3 regions of the Streptomyces sp. NPDC047085 genome follow, and region 1 is predicted to be linked to each of the others. Evidence: riboswitches for the same ligand, from Rfam matches in the RefSeq annotation. Region 1 holds a riboswitch; each other region holds the start of a gene.
What was found. A riboswitch is a leader RNA that binds a small molecule or an ion and turns the genes downstream of it on or off. The one in region 1 is predicted to bind cobalamin.
Positions count from the first base shown of each region.

Region 2: another riboswitch for cobalamin. It lies ahead of ABZ865_RS32250 (HoxN/HupN/NixA family nickel/cobalt transporter); the one in region 1 lies ahead of ABZ865_RS36385 (CbtB-domain containing protein).
Region 3: another riboswitch for cobalamin. It lies ahead of ABZ865_RS14405 (ribonucleoside-diphosphate reductase subunit alpha); the one in region 1 lies ahead of ABZ865_RS36385 (CbtB-domain containing protein).

Region 1 covers NZ_JBEYUW010000015.1:166,427-173,094, reverse strand. Annotated here, with positions in the region: gene ABZ865_RS36400 (MarR family transcriptional regulator) at 54-512, opposite strand; gene ABZ865_RS36395 (DUF6204 family protein) at 549-908, opposite strand; cobalamin riboswitch at 996-1,120, shown strand; gene ABZ865_RS36390 ((2Fe-2S) ferredoxin domain-containing protein) at 1,254-1,619, shown strand; cobalamin riboswitch at 1,748-1,888, shown strand; gene ABZ865_RS36385 (CbtB-domain containing protein) at 1,925-2,146, shown strand; gene ABZ865_RS36380 (CbtA family protein) at 2,167-2,919, shown strand; gene ABZ865_RS36375 (histidine phosphatase family protein) at 3,007-3,597, opposite strand; gene ABZ865_RS36370 (PP2C family serine/threonine-protein phosphatase) at 3,774-4,523, shown strand; gene ABZ865_RS36365 (protein-L-isoaspartate O-methyltransferase) at 4,550-5,215, opposite strand; gene ABZ865_RS36360 (hypothetical protein) at 5,331-5,609, shown strand; gene ABZ865_RS36355 (SRPBCC family protein) at 5,694-6,119, opposite strand; gene miaB (tRNA (N6-isopentenyl adenosine(37)-C2)-methylthiotransferase MiaB) at 6,314-6,668, shown strand, end outside.
Region 2 covers NZ_JBEYUW010000012.1:45,810-52,477, reverse strand. Annotated here, with positions in the region: gene ABZ865_RS32285 (molybdopterin-dependent oxidoreductase) at 1-159, shown strand, start outside; gene ABZ865_RS32280 (FAD-binding oxidoreductase) at 182-886, shown strand; gene ABZ865_RS32275 (DUF6510 family protein) at 897-1,187, shown strand; gene ABZ865_RS32270 (hypothetical protein) at 1,304-1,978, shown strand; gene ABZ865_RS32265 (NAD(P)H-binding protein) at 2,468-3,217, shown strand; gene ABZ865_RS32260 (cupin domain-containing protein) at 3,311-3,607, shown strand; gene ABZ865_RS32255 (hypothetical protein) at 3,671-4,201, opposite strand; cobalamin riboswitch at 4,231-4,419, shown strand; gene ABZ865_RS32250 (HoxN/HupN/NixA family nickel/cobalt transporter) at 4,446-5,555, shown strand; gene ABZ865_RS32245 (hypothetical protein) at 5,763-5,981, shown strand; gene ABZ865_RS32240 (copper chaperone PCu(A)C) at 6,230-6,668, opposite strand, start outside.
Region 3 covers NZ_JBEYUW010000003.1:742,006-748,673, reverse strand. Annotated here, with positions in the region: gene ABZ865_RS14425 (GntR family transcriptional regulator) at 61-825, shown strand; gene ABZ865_RS14420 (DUF3311 domain-containing protein) at 1,008-1,274, shown strand; gene mctP (monocarboxylate uptake permease MctP) at 1,271-2,899, shown strand; gene ABZ865_RS14410 (GNAT family N-acetyltransferase) at 2,974-3,480, shown strand; cobalamin riboswitch at 3,503-3,660, shown strand; gene ABZ865_RS14405 (ribonucleoside-diphosphate reductase subunit alpha) at 3,785-6,175, shown strand; gene ABZ865_RS14400 (ribonucleotide-diphosphate reductase subunit beta) at 6,175-6,668, shown strand, end outside.

The sequences.
Region 1 (6,668 bases):
CACGGCGAGTTCAGGTCACCTCATAGATGGCCGGATTCCGGATGGGACAGGGGTCAGCGAGGCATCTCGCGGTGGCCGGGCAGCCCGGTGCCGCCGAGACGGGTCAGCAGGGTGGAGAGCAGGCCGATGTCCTCCTTGCTCCAGGGCGGTGCGGCGAAGAACTCGGCGGCGGTCTCCTCGGCCGTGGCCCGCATCTCCGCCAGGAGTCGCCGGCCGGTGTCGGTCAGTGAGGCGTAGGCCACGCGCGCGTCACGGGCGTCCCGTTCGCGGGTCACCAGCCCGATCCGCTCCAGGGGCGCCAGTCCGCGGGTCACTCCGGAGGCGGTCAGCCCCAGCGCCTCGGCCAGATCGACCCGGCGCATCCGGCCGCCGGGTGCCTGTCCCAGCCGCAGCAGCAGCGTGAAGTCGGCCAGGCTCACCCCATGCAGCCCGCCCAGCCGCGCGTCGAAGCGCCGTACGAGCGCGGCCTGCGCCCGCATCAGCCGCAACGACGCGTCCAGTGCCTCACTCATCGCACATTCCTTTGCAGACTCCTTGAGTAGTCAAGTTTATGAGCCGATCATGCGGGCGTTGCGTCGCTGCCGCTTCCCCAAGGGGGCCTGCGAGAGGTCCTCGGCGCTGGAGCGGAAGTTCTTGAAGCCGTAGCCGCGCTCGGTCAGCCACGCCTTCGCCGCCTCCTCGGCCCGCTCGGTCGCCTCCAGGATGTCCTCCTCTTCCTCCCCGGTGTCCGAGAAACGGAAGACGAAGGCCGGCCGGGCGGCGATGTCGTAGCTGAGGTGCCCCTCGGGCGTGTAGGCGGAGCGCAGCACGTCGTGCTCGGCGGCATCGGCCAGCAGTTCGGCCCGCTGTGCGTCGCTGAGGCTGTCGAAGGCGCCGCGGATGGTGATGCGGAAGGTCCGAGTGGTCATTGCGCGACCTTAGGCGGAGCGGGCACTGCGGCTCCATCGGATTTCCGGTGGATGGAATGATGATCGGTGACAGGGCGACGGCGGTCCGAGGAAGCCGGTGTGAATCCGGCGCGGTCCCGCCACTGTGATCGGTGAGCGAACTCCCGCCGGGCCACCGCCCCCTGACGGGTGGGAAGGCCGGGACGAGCGACGACCCGAGAGCCAGGAGACTCACGCGGTCGCCTCCTCGACGGACCCCGGGGCGGTTCTCCCCGGAGAGGGGTGAGCGGCGTGCCCGGGAAACCGACGGAAGAGACGTTTGACGGCGAGGCGGCCACAGAGGCGGTCCCGAAGGGGACCGGCCCGGTGCCGAGCCGGGTCGTCGTCTGCAGGGACTGTTGCTGTGGCAGCCCCAAGGTGACCGGTGTCGACCACGCGGCGCAGACGGCACGTCTGCGTGCCGAGGTGCCCGTGCGCATCTCGGCCTGCCTCGACGTGTGCGAGCAGGCCAACGTCATCGTCGTACAGCCCTCCGCCGCCGGCCGGGCCGCCGGGGCAAGGCCGGTCTGGCTGGGTCTCGTCAACGACCCGGGCGCTGCAGAGGACATCGTCGACTGGGTGCGCGCCGGCGGCCCCGGCGTCGCACCTCTGCCGGACATCCTCGACCTCTACACCATCACGCCCCCGCGCCGCCGGGCGGCTTCCACAGGGCGGCGCCGAGTTGATCCCTGATCGGAACTCCGCCCGAACAGCACCGATCGCAATTCCGCCCGACCAACGCCACCGTTGACCCGTGGGCCACAGGATCGGTCACCTGACGCGAGAGCAAGATCACGTCAGGTGGTGCGGTCTTGGCCATGCACCCGTCACGCGGTACGGTCTGTCCGATATCGACGACGGTACGACGGAAGCCGGTGAGAGTCCGGCACGGTCGCGCCACTGTATGCGAGCGCCCTGGGCGGTTCGTGAGTCAGACCCGTGGCCGTCGTCCTGTGCACCACCGAGTTGGGACGCGAACTCCCAGAGGAGGTCCTGCCATGGCGCAGACCGTCGTTCAGCCGACAGCCACCACCACCGTCGTTCCCGCCAAGCTGCCGCTGAAGGCGATCGCTCCTTGGGCGGTCTTCTTCGGTGTCCTGATGCTCGTCCTGCTCTACTTCGTCGGCGCCGAGCAGGGCGCCACCTCCGTGTTCAACGGCACGGACGTCCACGAGTGGGTCCACGACGCCCGTCACCTGCTCGGCTTCCCCTGCCACTGAGGCGAGGGCGCCGCACGCTCATGAATTCCGCGACAGTAAGAAATCTGCTGGTGCGGGGCATGCTCGCCGGCCTCGGTGCCGGCGTGCTCGCCCTCGTCGTCGCGTACTTCCTCGGTGAGCCGAACGTCGACAGCGCGATCGGCTTCGAGGACGCCCACTCCCACGAGCACGAGATGGAAGTCGTCTCCCGCTCCCTGCAGTCCACCGCCGGTCTCGCCACCGGCGTCCTGGTCTACGGGGTCGCCTTCGGCGGCGTCGCCGCGCTCGCCTACTGCGTCGCGCTCGGCCGCGTGGGCCGCTTCTCCCCGCGGGCGACCGCACTGCTGCTGTCGGGCTGCGCACTGCTCACCGTGTACGTCGTGCCGTTCCTGAAGTACCCGGCCAACCCGCCGTCGGTCGGCGACCCCGACACCATCGGCAAGCGGACCGGCCTGTACTTCCTGATGATGCTGCTCAGCGTGCTCCTCGCGATCGCCGCCACCATCCTGGGCAAACGGCTCGCACCCCGGCTGGGCACCTGGTACGCCACCGTCGTCGCGGTGGCCGGATTCGTCCTCGTGATCGGTCTGGCGTACGCCTTCCTGCCGGTCGTCAACGAGGTGCCGAAGGACTTCCCGGCCACCCTGCTGTGGCGGTTCCGACTGTCGGCTCTGGCCATCCAGGCCGTTCTGTGGGGCGGATTCGGGCTGCTCTTCGGCGAGTTGGCCGAACGGCTCCTGAATCCGAAGCCGGCGACCTCCGCGTCGGGGCGGGCGGTGCCGTCCGCGCACTGAACCCTGCAGGACATGCAGGACATGAGAGGGCCCTTGGGAACCTTCCGGGGCCCTCTCGCGTTCTCGGGAAAACGGTCAAGGCCCGTGTCAGCGGCCCGTGTCGTCCTGGGGCGAGGACAGTACGTGCCCGACCCGTAGGTTCCAGCGCCCGGCCCGGCCGGTGAACTCCGTTGCCGTGAGCGGGGGGACGTCGACGCGCCAGAACGCGGCCTCGGGCGCGCCCAGTACGTGCCCCACCACGGCCCGCACCACCTCCGGCTCCACCACGGCGACCGTCCTGCCGTCGGCCGCCCCTGTCGTCTCCCACCACCGCACGACCCGCGCGCACAGCTCCCGCACCGACTCCCCGCCGTGCGGTGCGGCGCCCGGGTCCGCCAGCCAGCGGGCCACCGCGTCGGGCTCGTCGGCGCCGACCTCCTCCAGCGCCCGCCCGCGCCAGCGGCCGACGTCCAGGCCCGACAGTTCCGGCTGCTCCGAGGCGTCGAGTCCGAGTGCCGAGGCCGTCTCCCGGCACCGCACGCTGGGCGAGACGTAGACACGGCCGGAGGCCGCCAGGGGCACCGCCGCCGATCCGGCCCGCACAGCCGCGCTGTCCTCGATCGAGTCACCGTCGTCGAAGCGGGCCCGCCGCAGCGACGGCGTGATCGCGGGTGAGATGAGGGTGACACGGCTGGTCACGCGGTTGCTCCTTGTGGTTCGGCCGAGAGGGGGCTGGGCGCGGGTGACTGATCCCGTACGAAGGTACGCCCGGCCCGGATACCGGGGAGCGGCCTGCCAAGGGGAGCGGCCTCGCGGGACGGCCTAGGCTTGAGGTGTCCGGCGGTGCGTCCCGTGCGGGAAGGCGGTGACGTTCCATGCGGTACGTGTCGGTGAGCGCGCTCAGTCACCCCGGGCTCCTCCGCGAACGGAACGAGGACAGCCTCGTGATCGGGCCGTGGACCCTGTGCGCCACGGTCACCGAGAATCCGCAGACCCTGGTCTTTCCGACCGGTACGCCCCTGGTCGTCGCCGTCGCCGACGGGCTCGGCGGGCATCCCGGCGGCGATGTGGCCAGCGCGCTGGTCGTGCGCCGGATCGCGTCGATGGGCCCCGCCCTGAGCAGTGAGGACGCCGTCCGCGACGCCTTGAACGCCTGCAACCGCGCCGTGTACGAGGCCGCCGGCGGCGACGCGGGAGGCGAACTGGCGGCCATGGGGACGACGGTCGCCGGCGCCGTCGTGAAGCCCGGTTCGCTGCTGGTGTTCAACGTGGGCGACAGCCGGGTCCTCGCGTCCTGCGACGACGGGCTGCGCCAGGTCAGCGTCGACGACAGCCCCCCACTCGAACCAGGGCGGCGCACCACGTCCCTCGTCACCCAGTGCCTGGGCGGCACCCGCACGTACCGTGCCATCCAGCCCCACGTGACGGCCGAGCCCCTGTCTCCCGGTGCCCGCTACCTCATCTGCACCGACGGACTCACCGACCCTCTGCCGAATGAAGAGATCAACGAGGTGATGCGGGAGCCCAACGACGGCCGGGCGGCGTTCGAGCTGTGGAAGGCCGCCATCGCGGCGGGCGGCCCCGACAACATCACGCTGGCGCTCGTACGCATCGCGGACGCATAGGTTCGGCTCGTGCTTGGTCTCGCGGATCATCCGTGAAGATCCGCGTCGTCCATCGGAAAGCCATACCGCCCCTGCAGCCGGACGAAATAGGCCAAGGTCAGCACGCGCAGCCGCGCCAGCCCGGACGCCGTGCGCTCGAAGCACACCACCTCCTCATGGCCGCCCGGCCCGATCGGCTGGACCAAGCGGCCACCCTGCCGCACCTGTGCGACCAGCGGCGCGGGCACCTCCGTGAACGCGGCGGACACGAGGATCGCGTCGTACGGAGCGAGATCCGGCACGCCACCGCTGCCGTCCCCGACCCGCAGCTCCACGTTTCCCACGCCCTGACGCGAGAGGTTCGCACGCGCCTGCCGGGCTATCTCCGGCCGCGTCTCGATGCTGACCACGTCGGCGGCCAGGCGGGCGAGCAGGGCCGTCTGGAAGCCGAGCCCCGTCCCTACCTCCAGGACGTGCTCGCACCCGCACAGGGCAAGCCCCTCGATCATCATGGCGGACAGCGAAGGCTGCGTGGTGACCTGTCCTTGCCCGATCGGAACGGGGACGTCCCGGTAGGCGTCGGCCACCTGACCGGTCGGGACGAATTCGGCCCGGGGCGTCGTGCGCACGGCCTCCAGCAGCCGCTCGTCCCCGATCCCGGCGGCTGTGAGGGCTCGTACGAGGTCCTCGGGCGCCCTGGCTACGGCGTTCACGGGCGAGTCACCTCACCACCAGGCTAGGGCGGCTGAGGTGCGGGGTCGCCGGGGCGAAACGATCCTCGCAGGCGCGTCGGCGCATCCAGGACCGCCGGGACACTACGGTGGAGACATGACCGAGATCGTCGTCTACGAACTCGTCAAGCCTGCGGCAACGAGATCCGCCTCGGGAACGCCGGATGAGGTGGAACGGCGCGTCCGCAGGGTGCACGCCGCACCCGCGGCCCCGGGTTCGCATACCGCAGTAGGACCGCGGACCCTGTGCGGCAAGGACACCTTCGCGATGGAGACGTCCCACTGGAAGCCCTCCGACCACCCTGGAGAGCCCTGGTATCCCGCGGAATACGCGTCTCTGGTGTGCACGGACTGCAATGCCGTGATCGAGACCTGACCGGAGTGCCGACTGCCCGGCGTCGCCGCGCTCGCCTGATTCCGCAGCTCACAGTGTTTCCGCAGCTCACCGCGCCTTCAGGGGTCACCGTTGTTCGACGAACTCCTTGAAGTGCTCCAGATCGCTGCGGACGAGGCGCTCGATGGCGTTCGTCTGGGCGAATCCCTTCGGGCCACCGAAGGAGTCCCGGATCGTGTCGGGGTCGTACTCTAGCCGTGCCTGGATCCGGGTGTGGTTCTTGTCGATCGGCGCGACCGAGAAGGAGCCCGTCAGCTCCGGGGCGCTCGTGGTGAGCCACTCCATCACGCGGTCACCGCGGTCGGAAACCTCGGCATCGAGCTCCTGGGCCCGGCCACCGGTCTCGACCTCCAGATGTGCTCGGCCCCCCGCCTCCGTACGCGCGCCGCGCACTCCTTCCACGAAGCGCGGATAGTGCTCCAGCTGGTGCAGGGTCTCCCATGCTCTGTCTATCGGAACGCCGACGTCGACGTGTAGTTCGAGGGTGCTCATGACTACCTCCACGTGCAGCTCATGACGCATGGCCTACTGCTTCCAGTGTGCGCCCGGGAAGAACCGGCACGCGAAGCGCCGCAGCGGTGGAGACGCCGGGAGACCGACCAGCCCGCTCACGCGGCGCATCGCGCCTACTGGTGGGGCGGAAGACTGGACCACGGGGCACTCCGCGGACCGCCTACCCTTGAGCCATGACCATCAGCAGCGACCGGAGCCCCGCAGTGGACGTAGCAGCACCCAAGACCTACGAAGTCCGTACCTACGGGTGCCAGATGAACGTCCACGATTCCGAGCGATTGGCCGGGCTGCTCGAAGACGCCGGGTACGTGCGGGCCCCCGAGGGGTCGGACGGGGACGCGGACGTCGTGGTCTTCAACACGTGCGCCGTGCGCGAGAACGCCGACAACCGGCTCTACGGCAACCTCGGCCGACTCGCGCCCAAGAAGGCGAGCCGCCCCGGTATGCAGATCGCGGTCGGTGGCTGCCTCGCGCAGAAGGACCGGGACACCATCGTGAAGAAGGCGCCCTGGGTGGACGTCGTCTTCG
Region 2 (6,668 bases), on a different contig from region 1:
CCGGTCCGGCTGCTGGTGCCGCACCTGTATCTGTGGAAGTCCGCCAAGTGGCTGCGCGGGATCCGTGTGATGCCCGAAGACGAGCTGGGATTCTGGGAAACCGCCGGCTACCACCACCGCGGTGACCCGTTCCTCGAGCAGCGTTACTACGGGAGCTGACCGATCAGCCATGCCACCGCGATTGCGACCTGTCCAAGGCTGGCGAACCGTCACCGTCGCCGGTACAACGCGTGAGACCGCCTCCGCGCGCAGCATCCGGTTCACCGTCGCCGACTGGCCGGGCCATGTGGCCGGCCAGCACATCGACGTCCGGCTCACCGCCGAGGACGGGTACCAGGCCACCCGCAGCTACTCCCTGTCCTCCGCGCCTGACGAGGCGCCGCAGATCACCGTGGAACGGGTGGACGACGGTGAGGTGTCCCCGTACCTGGTCGACATCGCCACTGACGGTGATGTCCTGGAGGTCAGGGGACCGGTAGGGGGCTACTTCGTGTGGGAGCCCGACGACGCACCGCTGCTCCTGGTGGCCGGCGGCTCCGGCATCGCGCCGATGCGCGCGATCTGGCGCGCCGCCCGCGCTCACGGCACCCCCGTGCGACTGGTGTACTCCGCGCGTACGGCCGATCGGGTCATCTTCGGCGACGAGCTGAGCAGTCCCGGCGGGCCGGAGACCACCATTCGGCTCACCCGGGAACGGGCGCCGGGATTCGAGTACGGCCGGCTGAGAGCCGATCAGCTGAGTGCGCTCCTCGGTTCCGGTGGCGTTCGCGAGCCGCGGCTGCGGGTTTACGTGTGCGGTCCGACCACATTCGTGGAGGACACTGCCCGCGCACTGACCGACGCCGGCGCGGACACTGACCTGTTGAGGACAGAGAGGTTCGGATAGGAGCCCCGACGTGAACGCAGAGGAAGACCTCCTCTCGGTGCATCCAGAGGACGGCTACGTGGACGGCAACGCCGTGGCCGGAGCGTTGTCGCTGGTCCTGGGCCGGGAGGCAAGCACGATCGTCCTGGAGTGCGCCGCGTGCGGCGATCGGCACCGCGTCGCCGAGACCCGGGTCTACCTGCGCTGTCCCGGCATGGTGGTGCGCTGCCCAGCGTGCTCGGAGTGCGAGGCGCTGCTCGTCGACCGCCCCCACGGGCTACAGCTCACGCTGATGTCGATCCGTACCTTGCAGCTGCCGTGACCCTCCGCCCCGCCGAACCGATGACCTCCCCTGTGGCGAGCTCTTCGTCGCACTCACTGCTGACGGCACCGGCGGGCCCTTTCACACTCTTCGACGACTGAGGTCACACTCGGGGGATGAGAGAGCTCAAGGGTGTTGATGCCGGGACGCCGCATGCGCAATTTCTGGCGACCGAGCACTGGAGTCTGCTGGCGACGCGGAACATGACGTGGCAGGAGATCTTCAGCCGCACCGGGACGTATCTGACGGTGCTGTCGGCCGCGGTGGTGGCGCTCTCGCTGGTGGCCAACGCGACCCAGTTCGGGTCGGGATTCACGACGTTCGCGTTGCTGGTGCTGCCCGTTGTCCTGCTCGTCGGGTTCGGGACGTACTTCCGGCTGATCGAGGCGGACATCGAGGACACCTGGCTGATCATCGGCATGAACCGGCTGCGGCACGCATACGTCGAGCTCGCACCGGAGCTTGAGCCGTACTTCGTCGCGAGCCACCACGACGACCCGCCAGGGATCTGGACGACCTACAGCTTCCGCCGTCGGCTCGGGGTGACGCACTGGCTGTCCGGCTCACCTGTCGTCGTCTGCGTCATCAACTCCGTCGTCACCGGCGTGCTGGCCGCGGTGGTCTGCGAGGCCGCCGGCGCCGGGGACACCCTGCGGACCCTGGTCGGCTCCGCCATCGCCATCCTGACCGCGGTCGTCCTCGGGTTCCTCGGCCTCCGCAAGGTGCACGAGGTCTCCCGCAGCTATCGGCCACGCTTCCCCAGTGACGAAGCGCGACGGTCGGCGGGTTGAGGCGGCCTGAGCCCTGGCGGTCGGCCGCATGGTCGACGTCCTGCCGATCGAAGCGCCGACCGTACGGGGCGGTCAGGGACGCGACCAGCGGCTCGAGGTCCTGGTCGGCCGCCAAGGCACGTGAGGCGGTGGCGAAGACCACGCTGCTCGGTCGCGGTCCAGGAACGAACCCCGGCAAGCCGCTCGACCTTCCTCGCCCATGCCTCGGCCGCAGCCCGCGGCACCAGCGGCGGCCGCCGCATCCACCTGCGCATCTTCGCGACCTGGCCCTGGCGGCACGATGATCCGACCAGCTCGGCCATGCGAAGTGAAACAGCGAAGGCTAGCGTGGTTGGGGGGCCGGCTGAAGCCGAAGGGCTCGTGCCGCAGTCTGTCTTGTGTCACAAGCACATCCCTTGGTGGTCTGCTGAGACTCAGTCTCAAGACCTGGGATCCGTTCGTTCACCTCCACGACGACTGGCTTAGTCAGCGTGCGAAATGAGGCGCACCATGCGAATCGCTGTCGCCGGTGCGACCGGCAATATCGGTGCCCGCACTGCCTCGTTCCTCGAGCGTGCGGAGCACGAAGTCATACCCATGAGCCGCTCTCTCGGCGTTGACCTGATCACGGGCGAGGGCTTGGACACGGCACTCGAAGGCGTTGACGCGGTGGTCGATGCCATCAGCTCCCCGCCGGTCAGCCCCGACGAGACGCGCGCCTATTTCGGCACTGCCACGAGAAATCTTCTCGCCGCCGAGGAGCGCGCGGGGGTGCGGCACCACGTACTGCTGTCGATCGTCGGAATCGACCGGGTCACAGGTGGTACGGCCCACTACTCGGGCAAGCGCGAGCAAGAGCGTCTGATCGAGGAGGGCCGGGTGCCGTGGACGATCGTGCCCGCTACACAGTTTCACGACTTCGCGGCGTTGGCCGCCAGCTGGACAGAGCGCGACGGCGTGGCCACCATCGCCCCGCTGCTTGTTCAGCCGATTGCACCCGACGACATAGCTCAGGTCCTGGCCGAGGTCGCGACCGGGGAGCCGCGGGGCCGCTACGTCGATGTCGCCGGCCCTGAGCCGCAAGACCTGGTCGACATGGCCCGCCGCACCCATGACGTTCTCGGGCGCAAGGTGAAGCTGGTTCCGACGTGGTCGGGCCCCCTTGATGTGTCGATGGCCGGCAATGTGCTGCTGCCCGGCGAGAACGCCCGTATCGCCCCGACGACGTTCGACCAGTGGCTTGCGGCCGGGGCGCGATAGGAGGAAACGATGGACCCCTATGAAAAGGCGTAGAACACTCGGACCGACCTTCAGAGCATCACCCCGCCCTTCATACCGGCAGACGCCGAGGTGATGACCGTGCGGATCGAGTATCCTCCCGGCGGTCCCGGCGTGCCGCCGCACCGCCATCCCGGCGGGCCGTGTTTCGGCTACGTCCTGGAGGGCGAAATGGGACGACGACGAGCTTCAGCAGAGCGGTTGGGTAAGGCGTTCACCATCCTGAGGGCGAAAGGCTGCTCGCAGCCCGTGGCCGGCGTTGAGGCGAGGCAATGTCCGACCTGGCTGCCGGGCGCCTGCTCTACGTCGGTACAGTCGCCCACCACGCGTCGACCCCCTTCCGCCACGGGTCAGCACCGCAACGAACCCTAGATCACCTCAGCTTCCCAAGCTCAGGTCTCGTCCACGCGACCGTTCAGATGGAAGAGGAGCCACTCAAGCCAGTCCGGTGTGACACGCGTTCAGCGAGCGAAAGACCCGGTCGTCGAGGATCAAGGCCCGATCACATGTGGCTTCACGGTCGTCCACGGCCGCGAACCATTTGGTGAAGAAGGATCGCCCCACTCCCTTAAGGGCGAACTGCCGGTAGGCCCCGCTCAGGTCTCCGCCTCGGACCGCTTCGCGCGTGGTCCGGAGGACTCCGGGCAGGCGCGGGTCGGACAGGGCCGCTTCGGTGTACCGCGGCCCACGTCCGTTGGTGGTACCTGAGCCCCAGATCATGACAGCGACGAACAGGTCACGCAGGCCATCGGCGTCATCACCAGCGTGGTCACGAAGACGGGCCAAGTCGCCCCGATCGATGAGACGGTCACCGCCCGGACCACTCGCGGATTCAACGCCGATATCGAGTACATGCGCCGCCCCGTGCGACACCAACCGCGGGCGCCACGTTCCGGGACGGAAACGCACGGGCTTCTGTACGGATTCGCCGTAGCGGACAACGAGCCTCTGAAGCTGCTCCACCATGCTCCCCCTGGCCATGACGGCGGCGTGCCGTAGGGTGGGCGGGCCGTGGTGTTCGGGAAGACCGGTGAAAGCTCTCAGGAGCTCAGTCCGGAGCGGCCCTCGCCACTGTGATCGGGGAGTTCCCACCCCACGTATGCCACTGGCCTCACGGCCGGGAAGGCAGGGGCGGGCGCGTTGACCCGTCAGCCAGGAGACCGGCCACGGCATCACGAAGCTGATCCACGAGGTGCTGGAGCGTGACCGTATGACCGTGTCCCAAGGCGTGCCCGAAACCGCCGCCGCCCCGTCCTTTCGCTGGCGCCGCGAGGACACCGTCCGAACCGCCGGCCTGCTGGCGGTGATCATCGCTCTCCATGTGGTCGCGTTCGGGATCCTGTTCCTGCTCGTGGTCCCGCGGCACTACGAGGTCGGCTCCAAGGCGTTCGGCATCGGCCTGGGCGTCACGGCGTACACGCTCGGCATGCGGCACGCCTTCGACGCGGACCACATCGCGGCGATCGACAACACCACCCGCAAGCTGATGGCCGACGGCAAGCGGCCGGTGTCGGTGGGCTTCTGGTTCGCCCTCGGGCACTCCAGTGTCGTGGTCGTGATGGCCGCGCTGGTCGCCGGAGGCGCGAAGCTAGCCGGCACCCTGATGAACGACGGCTCCCGAACCCACCAGGTCCTGGGCACCGTCGGCACCATGGTCTCCGGGGGGTTCCTGTACCTCATCGCCGCCCTCAACCTCGTCGCGCTGTTCGGCATCCTGCGCGTCTTCCAGGCCATGCGCGCCGGACACTACGACGAGGCGGAGCTGGAGGCGCACCTGGACTCGCGCGGTTTCATGAACCGCATCCTGGGCCGGCTCACCAAGTCCATCCGCCGGCCCGGCCAGATGTTCCCCCTCGGTTTCGTCTTCGGCATCGGCTTCGATACCTCGACCGAGGTCCTGCTCCTCGCCCTGGCCGGCAACGGCGCCGCCGCCGGGCTGCCCTGGTACGCGGTCCTGTGCCTGCCCCTGCTGTTCGCCGCAGGCATGAGTCTGTTCGACACCCTCGACGGCACGTTCATGAACTTCGCCTACCAGTGGGCGTTCTCCAACCCGGTGCGCAAGGTGTTCTACAACCTCACCATCACCGGCCTGTCCATCGCCGTGGCCTTCTTCGTCGGCACCATCGAACTGGTCGGCGTCCTGCACGACAAGCTCGGCCTGAGGGACGCGGTCACCGGCTGGATCGCCGGGCTGGACCTGGACAACGTCGGCTATGTCATCGTCGGTCTGTTCGTGGTCGTCTGGGCCGTGGCTGTCGCGTACTGGCGACTGGCCAAGGTCGAGGAACGCTGGACCGCCCGCACCGCCGACACCGGCTGACGGCGACGCAGCCGTCGCCTCGGTCCGCCCCCCGAGACGCTTCTTCGCATGCACCGCGCGTGCCATGAGTCGTTGAACGGCGCCGCCGAGTTCCCGCGAAGTGACGTGGCGTTTGCCATGAGTTGGGCCCGTTTCACACACCTCGCGCACGGGGCATCGTTGAAGTGCCGGACCGCCCGGCGCGCCGGAAGCGAACGAGGTACGCAGATGCCCGAGACGAGCCCGGAACCGATCGCGACCTTCTGCGGGAGCTGCAACTGTGGTTGTCCCCAGCTCTTTCTCGACCCGGACGCACCCGAGGACAGGCGGGTGCGCATCACCGACGACTTCGGACAACAGGTGCAGATGAGCGAGGAGCAGTTCGCCGACCTCGTCGCCCAGGCCAAGGCGGGCGCCCTGGACCGGCTGACCGCGACACCGGTGTGATACCGGTGCACTAGCGAGGGAACTGCGGCGGATCAGGTCCCGCGGCAGACGGACGGGCCACGGTGGCGGCAACCAGGATCCACGCCCCGCCGATCCGCGACCCCAGGTGTCCGGCTCGGGTGGCCTTCTGTTCCCACGGCCAAACCTACGGTGTCCCGCAGGGCGGAACCCGCCGGACCGTGGCCCCGACGTCTGACAGACGTCTTACGGACCGCCGCCCCGGCGGCACGTTTGCCGACCCGCTTCTGTCACGTTCCCTCCTGGCCCGCACGGACCACGACCGCGAGGGTCTTCACGGCCCCGCTGTGCTCGAAGTACAGGGTGAACGTGACAAGGTCACCGGACTGCCAGCCCGTCTTCGCCGGCACGGTCACGTCGAGGCTGTTCGGGGACATGGCGAGGCTGTCGCCGGCCGGAACGGTGACCGAAGCCACCGTCTGTGCGGATGCCGAGCGGCCGCCGGTCATACGGTGGCGGCTGAGTGTGACGGCACCATCGGCCTCGGTGGACGTCACCTTCAGCAGCCGGTCCGCCGAGCCCCCGCTGTTGGTGATCCGGAAGAAGGCCGCAGTGTCCCGGTTGTCGCCGTAGGGCAGGAGCACCTGGCTCTCGGTGACCGCGATACGGGCTGGGCTGCCTGCGTTGCCGTAGGCGGTCCACATGCTCAGACCGCCGAGCGCGAGGCCG
Region 3 (6,668 bases), on a different contig from region 1:
GTGAGCCGTGGCCGATGGGATGTCGGTCGCTTTCGGCATCCGGAGCCGGGAAGGCAGAGCATGAGCACCGACGTCAGCAGTGCGGAGAACGAGGCCGGCGCGACCGTCCGTACCGCGCGCGTCCCCAAGTACTACCGCCTGAAGAAGCACCTCCTGGACATGACGGAGACGCAGGCGCCCGGCACGCCGGTCCCGCCCGAGCGCACGCTGGCCGCGGAGTTCGACACCTCCCGCACCACCGTCCGGCAGGCCCTGCAGGAACTGGTCGTCGAGGGCCGGCTCGAACGCATCCAGGGCAAGGGCACCTTCGTCGCCAAGCCGAAGGTCTCGCAGGCGCTGCAACTGACCTCCTACACCGAGGACATGCGCGCCCAGGGCCTGGAGCCGACCTCGCAGCTGCTGGACATCGGCTACATCACCGCCGACGACCGGCTCGCCGAGCTGCTCGACATCACGGCCGGCGGACGCGTGCTGCGCATCGAGCGGCTGCGCATGGCCAACGGCGAGCCGATGGCCATCGAGACCACCCATCTGTCCGCCAAGCGCTTCCCGGCCCTGCGCCGCTCGCTGGTGAAGTACACGTCCCTCTACACCGCGCTCGCCGAGGTCTACGACGTCCATCTCGCCGAGGCCGAGGAGACCATCGAGACCTCCCTGGCCACCCCGCGCGAGGCCGGCCTGCTCGGCACCGACGTCGGCCTGCCGATGCTGATGCTCTCCCGCCACTCCGTGGACCGCGAGGGCAAGCCGGTGGAGTGGGTGCGCTCGGTGTACCGCGGGGACCGGTACAAGTTCGTGGCGCGGCTGAAGCGGCCGGTGGACTGAGAACCGGCGGAGGGCCGAAATCCGGCCGAAACGGGCCTTGTGGCGGCGGGAGTTGCCGTCTTCACGGCACGCGCGCCAAATCGACATGCCGATATCCGGACGAGGTCTTCCGCTTCCACGACACCGTCACCTAGATTGCCTGCGCATTACACAGGTCATCAGCGAGGGGACGGAGCCGTGCCATGCCCGAAACGCCTGAAGTGAGACCACCGGTGGTGACACCGGTCCGCGTCGTCATCGCCCTGTGTCTCGTCGCGCCGTTCGCGGCGATGCTGTGGGTCGGCTCGTACGCCAAGACGGACCCGGCGTTCATCGGGATCCCGTTCTTCTACTGGTACCAGATGCTGTGGGTGCTGATCTCGACCGCCCTCACCATGCTCGCGTACCAGCTCTGGCAGCGCGACCAGCGTGCCCGGAAGGCCGCACGGGACGGAGGTGCGGCGAAGTGAAGGACGGAGTCAACGGCGTCGCGCTCGGCGTCTTCATCTTCTTCTTCCTGGCCGTCACGGTCATGGGCTTCCTGGCCGCGCGCTGGCGCAAGGCCGAGAACGAGCACTCCCTGGACGAATGGGGCCTGGGCGGACGGTCGTTCGGCACCTGGATCACCTGGTTCCTGCTCGGCGGCGACCTGTACACGGCGTACACCTTCGTCGCCGTACCGGCGGCGATCTACGCGGCGGGCGCGTCCGGCTTCTTCGCGGTGCCGTACACGATCCTGGTCTACCCGCTGATCTTCACGTTCCTGCCCCGCCTGTGGTCGGTCTCGCACCGCCACGGCTACGTCACGACCTCCGACTTCGTGCGCGGCCGCTTCGGTTCGAAGGGCCTGTCGCTGGCGGTCGCGGTCACCGGCATCCTCGCCACCATGCCGTACATCGCGCTCCAGCTCGTCGGCATCCAGGCGGTGCTGGACGTGATGGGCATCGGCGGCGGCGACAACACGAACTGGTTCGTCAAGGACCTCCCCCTGCTGATCGCCTTCGGGGTGCTCGCGGCCTACACGTACTCCTCGGGTCTGCGTGCGCCCGCCCTGATCGCGTTCGTCAAGGACGCGCTGATCTACATCGTCATCGCGGTGGCGATCATCTACATACCGATCAAGCTGGGCGGGTTCGACGACGTCTTCGCCAAGGCCGGCCACGCGTTCGGCCAGGTCAACCCGGTGACGGGCAAGCCGCGCGGCGCGCTTGTCTCGGGCGAGGCGCAGCAATGGACGTACGCCACGCTGGCGTTGGGCTCCGCGCTCGCGCTGTTCATGTACCCGCACTCGATCACCGCGACGCTCTCCTCCAAGAGCCGTGAGGTGATCCGCCGCAACACCACGATCCTGCCGCTGTACTCCCTGATGCTCGGCCTGCTGGCCCTGCTCGGCTTCATGGCGATCGCGGCCGGTGTGAAGGTCACCAACGGCCAGCTGGCGATCCCGCAGCTGTTCGAGAACATGTTCCCGGACTGGTTCGCGGGCGTGGCCTTCGCGGCGATCGGCATTGGAGCCTTGGTCCCGGCGGCCATCATGTCCATCGCGGCGGCGAACCTCTTCACCCGCAACATCTACAAGGACTTCATCAAGCCGGATGCCACGCCGAAGCAGGAGGCGCAGGTCTCCAAGGTCGTGTCACTGCTGGTGAAGGTCGGCGCGCTGGTCTTCGTCCTCACCATGGACAAGACGGTCGCGATCAACTTCCAGCTGCTGGGTGGCATCTGGATCCTGCAGACCTTCCCGGCCCTGGTCGGCGGCCTGTTCACCCGCTGGTTCCACCGCTGGGCGCTGCTCGCCGGCTGGGCAGTCGGCATGGTCTACGGCACGCTCGTCGCCTACGGGGTGCCGTCGCCGACGAACCCGACCCAGAAGCACTTCGGCGGCTCGGCGAAGGAGATCCCGGGCATCGGCGAGATCGGCTACATCGGCCTCACGGCGTTCGTCCTGAACCTGGCGGTCACGGTGGTCCTCACCCTCGTCCTCAAGGCCGTGAAGGCCCCCGAGGGCCTGGACGAGACCAGCCCTGGGGACTACACGGCGGACGCGGGCGACCCGGGCGTACAGCAGGAACTCCCGGCAGGCGCCGCTCACTGATCCACGTCACCACCTGCAGCGGGCCGCCGAAAATCAAGCACCACGGCGGCCCGCTGTCGTACACACTCACGCACATGGACATGCACATCCGCCTCGCCGAACCCGGCGAATACGCCGCTCTCGGCGAGATCACGGCCCAGGCCTACCTCCAGGACGGCCTCCTCGATTTCGGCGAGAGCGACTGGTACCTCGGCGAACTCCGGGACGTGGCCAAGAGGGCCGCCGCCGCGGACGTCCTCGTGGCCGTCCGCAGCGGCGTTCTCCTCGGCGGGGTCACCTTCGTCCCCTCCGGCGGCCCGATGGCCGACATCGCCCGCCCCGGAGAGGCCGAGATCCGCATGCTCGCGGTCGGCCACGCGGCCCGCGGCCAAGGCGCCGGCGAGGCCCTCGTGCGCGCCTGCGTCGACCGTGCCCGGGCCACGGCCGGCTGCACGGCCGTCGTCCTGTCGACCCAGCGCACCATGCACACGGCCCACCGCATCTACGAACGCCTGGGTTTCGTCCGCGTCCCGGAGCGCGACTGGAACCCGATCCCGGAGCTGGACGACATCACTCTCCTCACCTACGAGTTGACGCTCTGAGACCGGTACGACACAACATCTGGGGGTGACACGACAGCCCGGCACTAGATGTATGCTCATCCTCGCTGTCGCCGCAGGGGAATCCGGTGCGAATCCGGAACTGTCCCGCAACGGTGTACGTGCGTGCGTATCCGCACGCCTGTGTCAGTCCGAGGACCTGCCGGCAGCGTGCGCCCGGCCGTCCGGTCCGGGTGCCTTCAGACGTCCGGGCCTCGTGGAGTGGGTCGGTGGACGCGGACGCCGTGCGCGCTCGTGCTGCCCCTGCCCTCCGCCAGGCCCCGTGCCGAGCGAGGGAGAGCCCCACGTGACCATCGCGCCAGCCGACCCGGCTTCAGCCGTCCCGGCGACCGAGGCCCCGGTGGAGACCGACGGTCCCGGTGCCGCGCTGCTGCGGACCCTGACCGAGCTGACCGCCGACCTGCCCGACGCCGACCCCGGCCGGGTCGCCGCGGCCGCGCTGCGCGGCCGGTCGGCGCGGGCCGACGAGGCGGAGCTGCGCGAGCTGGCCACGGAGGCCGCCGCCGGTCTGATCTCCGAGGACCCCGCCTACTCGCGGCTGGCCGCCCGCCTGCTGACCCTCGCGATCCGCGCCGAGGCCGCCTCGCAGGGCGTGGCCTCCTTCACCGAGTCGGTGGCCGTGGGCCACCGCGAGGGCCTGATCGCCGACCGGACCGCCGCGTTCGTGCGACTGCACGCCGAGCGCCTGGACGCGCTGATCGACCCGGTCGCCGACGACCGCTTCGGCTACTTCGGCCTGCGCACCCTGCACAGCCGCTACCTGCTCCGCCACCCGATCACCCGCAAGGTGATCGAGACGCCCCAGCACTTCATGCTGCGGGTCGCCGCGGGTCTCGCCGAGGACGACACGACCCGTGCCCTCGACGAAGTCGCCGCGCTCTACGGGCTCATGAGCCGGCTCGACTACCTGCCCTCCTCCCCCACGCTCTTCAACTCCGGCACGCGGCACCCCCAGATGTCGTCCTGCTACCTCCTCGACTCCCCGCTGGACGAGCTGGACTCCATCTACGACCGCTACCACCAGGTCGCCCGTCTCTCGAAGCACGCCGGCGGCATCGGTCTGTCGTACTCCCGGATCCGCAGCCGCGGTTCGCTGATCCGGGGCACCAACGGGCACTCCAACGGCATCGTCCCGTTCCTCAAGACCCTCGACGCCTCGGTGGCCGCCGTGAACCAGGGCGGCCGGCGCAAGGGCGCGGCCGCGGTGTACCTGGAGACCTGGCACTCCGACATCGAGGAGTTCCTGGAGCTGCGGGACAACACCGGTGAGGACGCCCGCCGTACGCACAACCTGAACCTCGCGCACTGGGTCCCGGACGAGTTCATGCGCCGGGTCAACGCCGACGAGCAGTGGTCGCTGTTCTCCCCGGCGGACGTGCCCGAGCTGGTCGACCTGTGGGGCGCGGAGTTCGACGCCGCCTACCGCAAGGCCGAGGCGGACGGGCTCGCGCGGAAGACCATCCCGGCCCGTGACCTGTACGGCCGGATGATGCGCACCCTCGCGCAGACCGGCAACGGCTGGATGACCTTCAAGGACGCCGCCAACCGCACCGCCAACCAGACGGCCGAGCCGGGCCATGTCGTCCACTCCTCCAACCTCTGCACGGAGATCCTGGAGGTCACGGACGACGGGGAGACGGCGGTCTGCAACCTGGGCTCGGTGAACCTGGGTGCCTTCGTCGACACCGCGGCCGGCGACCTCGACTGGGAGCGGCTGGACGAGACGGTCCGCACCGCCGTGACCTTCCTCGACCGGGTCGTGGACATCAACTTCTACCCGACCGAGCAGGCGGGCCGGTCCAACGCCAAGTGGCGTCCCGTCGGCCTCGGCGCGATGGGCCTGCAGGACGTCTTCTTCAAGCTGCGCCTGCCCTTCGACTCCCCGGAGGCGCGCGCCCTGTCCACCCGTATCGCCGAGCGCGTCATGCTCGCCGCGTACGAGGCCTCCGCCGACCTCGCCGAGCGCAACGGTCCGCTGCCGGCCTGGGAGAAGACCCGTACGGCCCGGGGTGTGCTGCACCCCGACCACTTCGACGTGGAGCTGAACTGGCCCGAGCGCTGGGCGGCGCTGCGCGAGCGGATCGCCTCCGTCGGCATGCGCAACTCGCTGCTCCTCGCGATCGCGCCGACGGCCACCATCGCCTCCATCGCAGGCGTGTACGAGTGCATCGAGCCGCAGGTGTCCAACCTGTTCAAGCGCGAGACGCTGTCCGGCGAGTTCCTGCAGGTCAACTCGTACCTGGTGCAGGATCTGAAGGAGCTGGGCGTGTGGGACGCGCGCACCCGCGAGGCGCTGCGCGACTCGGGCGGCTCGGTGCAGGAGTTCGTGTGGATCCCGGCGGAGGTGCGGGCGCTGTACCGCACGGCGTGGGAGATCCCGCAGCGCGGGCTGATCGACATGGCCGCGGCCCGCACCCCGTTCCTGGACCAGGCGCAGTCCCTGAACCTCTTCATGGAGACGCCGACCATCGGCAAGCTCTCCTCGATGTACGCGTACGCCTGGAAGCAGGGCCTGAAGACGACGTACTACCTGCGTTCGCGCCCGGCGACCCGCATCGCCCGCGCCGCCCAGGGCCAGGCGCAGGCCAAGTCCCCCATCCCCGTGCAGCAGGTCGCCGACCCCGACGCCGTCGCCTGCTCCCTTGAGAACCCCGAGTCCTGCGAGGCCTGCCAGTAATGACCACCGAAGCCAAGAACCTGCTCGACCCGGGCTTCGAGCTCACCCTGCGCCCCATGCGCTACCCGGACTTCTACGAGCGCTACCGGGACGCGATCAAGAACACCTGGACCGTGGAGGAGGTCGACCTCCACTCGGACGTGGCCGACCTCGCGAAGCTGTCCCCGGAGGAGCAGCACCTGATCGGCCGGCTGGTGGCCTTCTTCGCGACGGGCGACTCGATCGTCGCGAACAACCTGGTGCTGACGCTGTACAAGCACATCAACTCCCCCGAGGCGCGGCTCTACCTGAGCCGGCAGCTGTTCGAGGAGGCCGTGCACGTCCAGTTCTATCTGACGCTGCTCGACACCTACCTTCCCGACCCGGACGACCGCGCGGCCGCGTTCGCGGCGGTGGAGAACATCCCGTCCATCCGCGAGAAGGCCGGGTTCTGCTTCAAGTGGATCAACGAGGTCGAGAAGATCGACCGCCTGGAGTCCCGGGCGGACCGCCG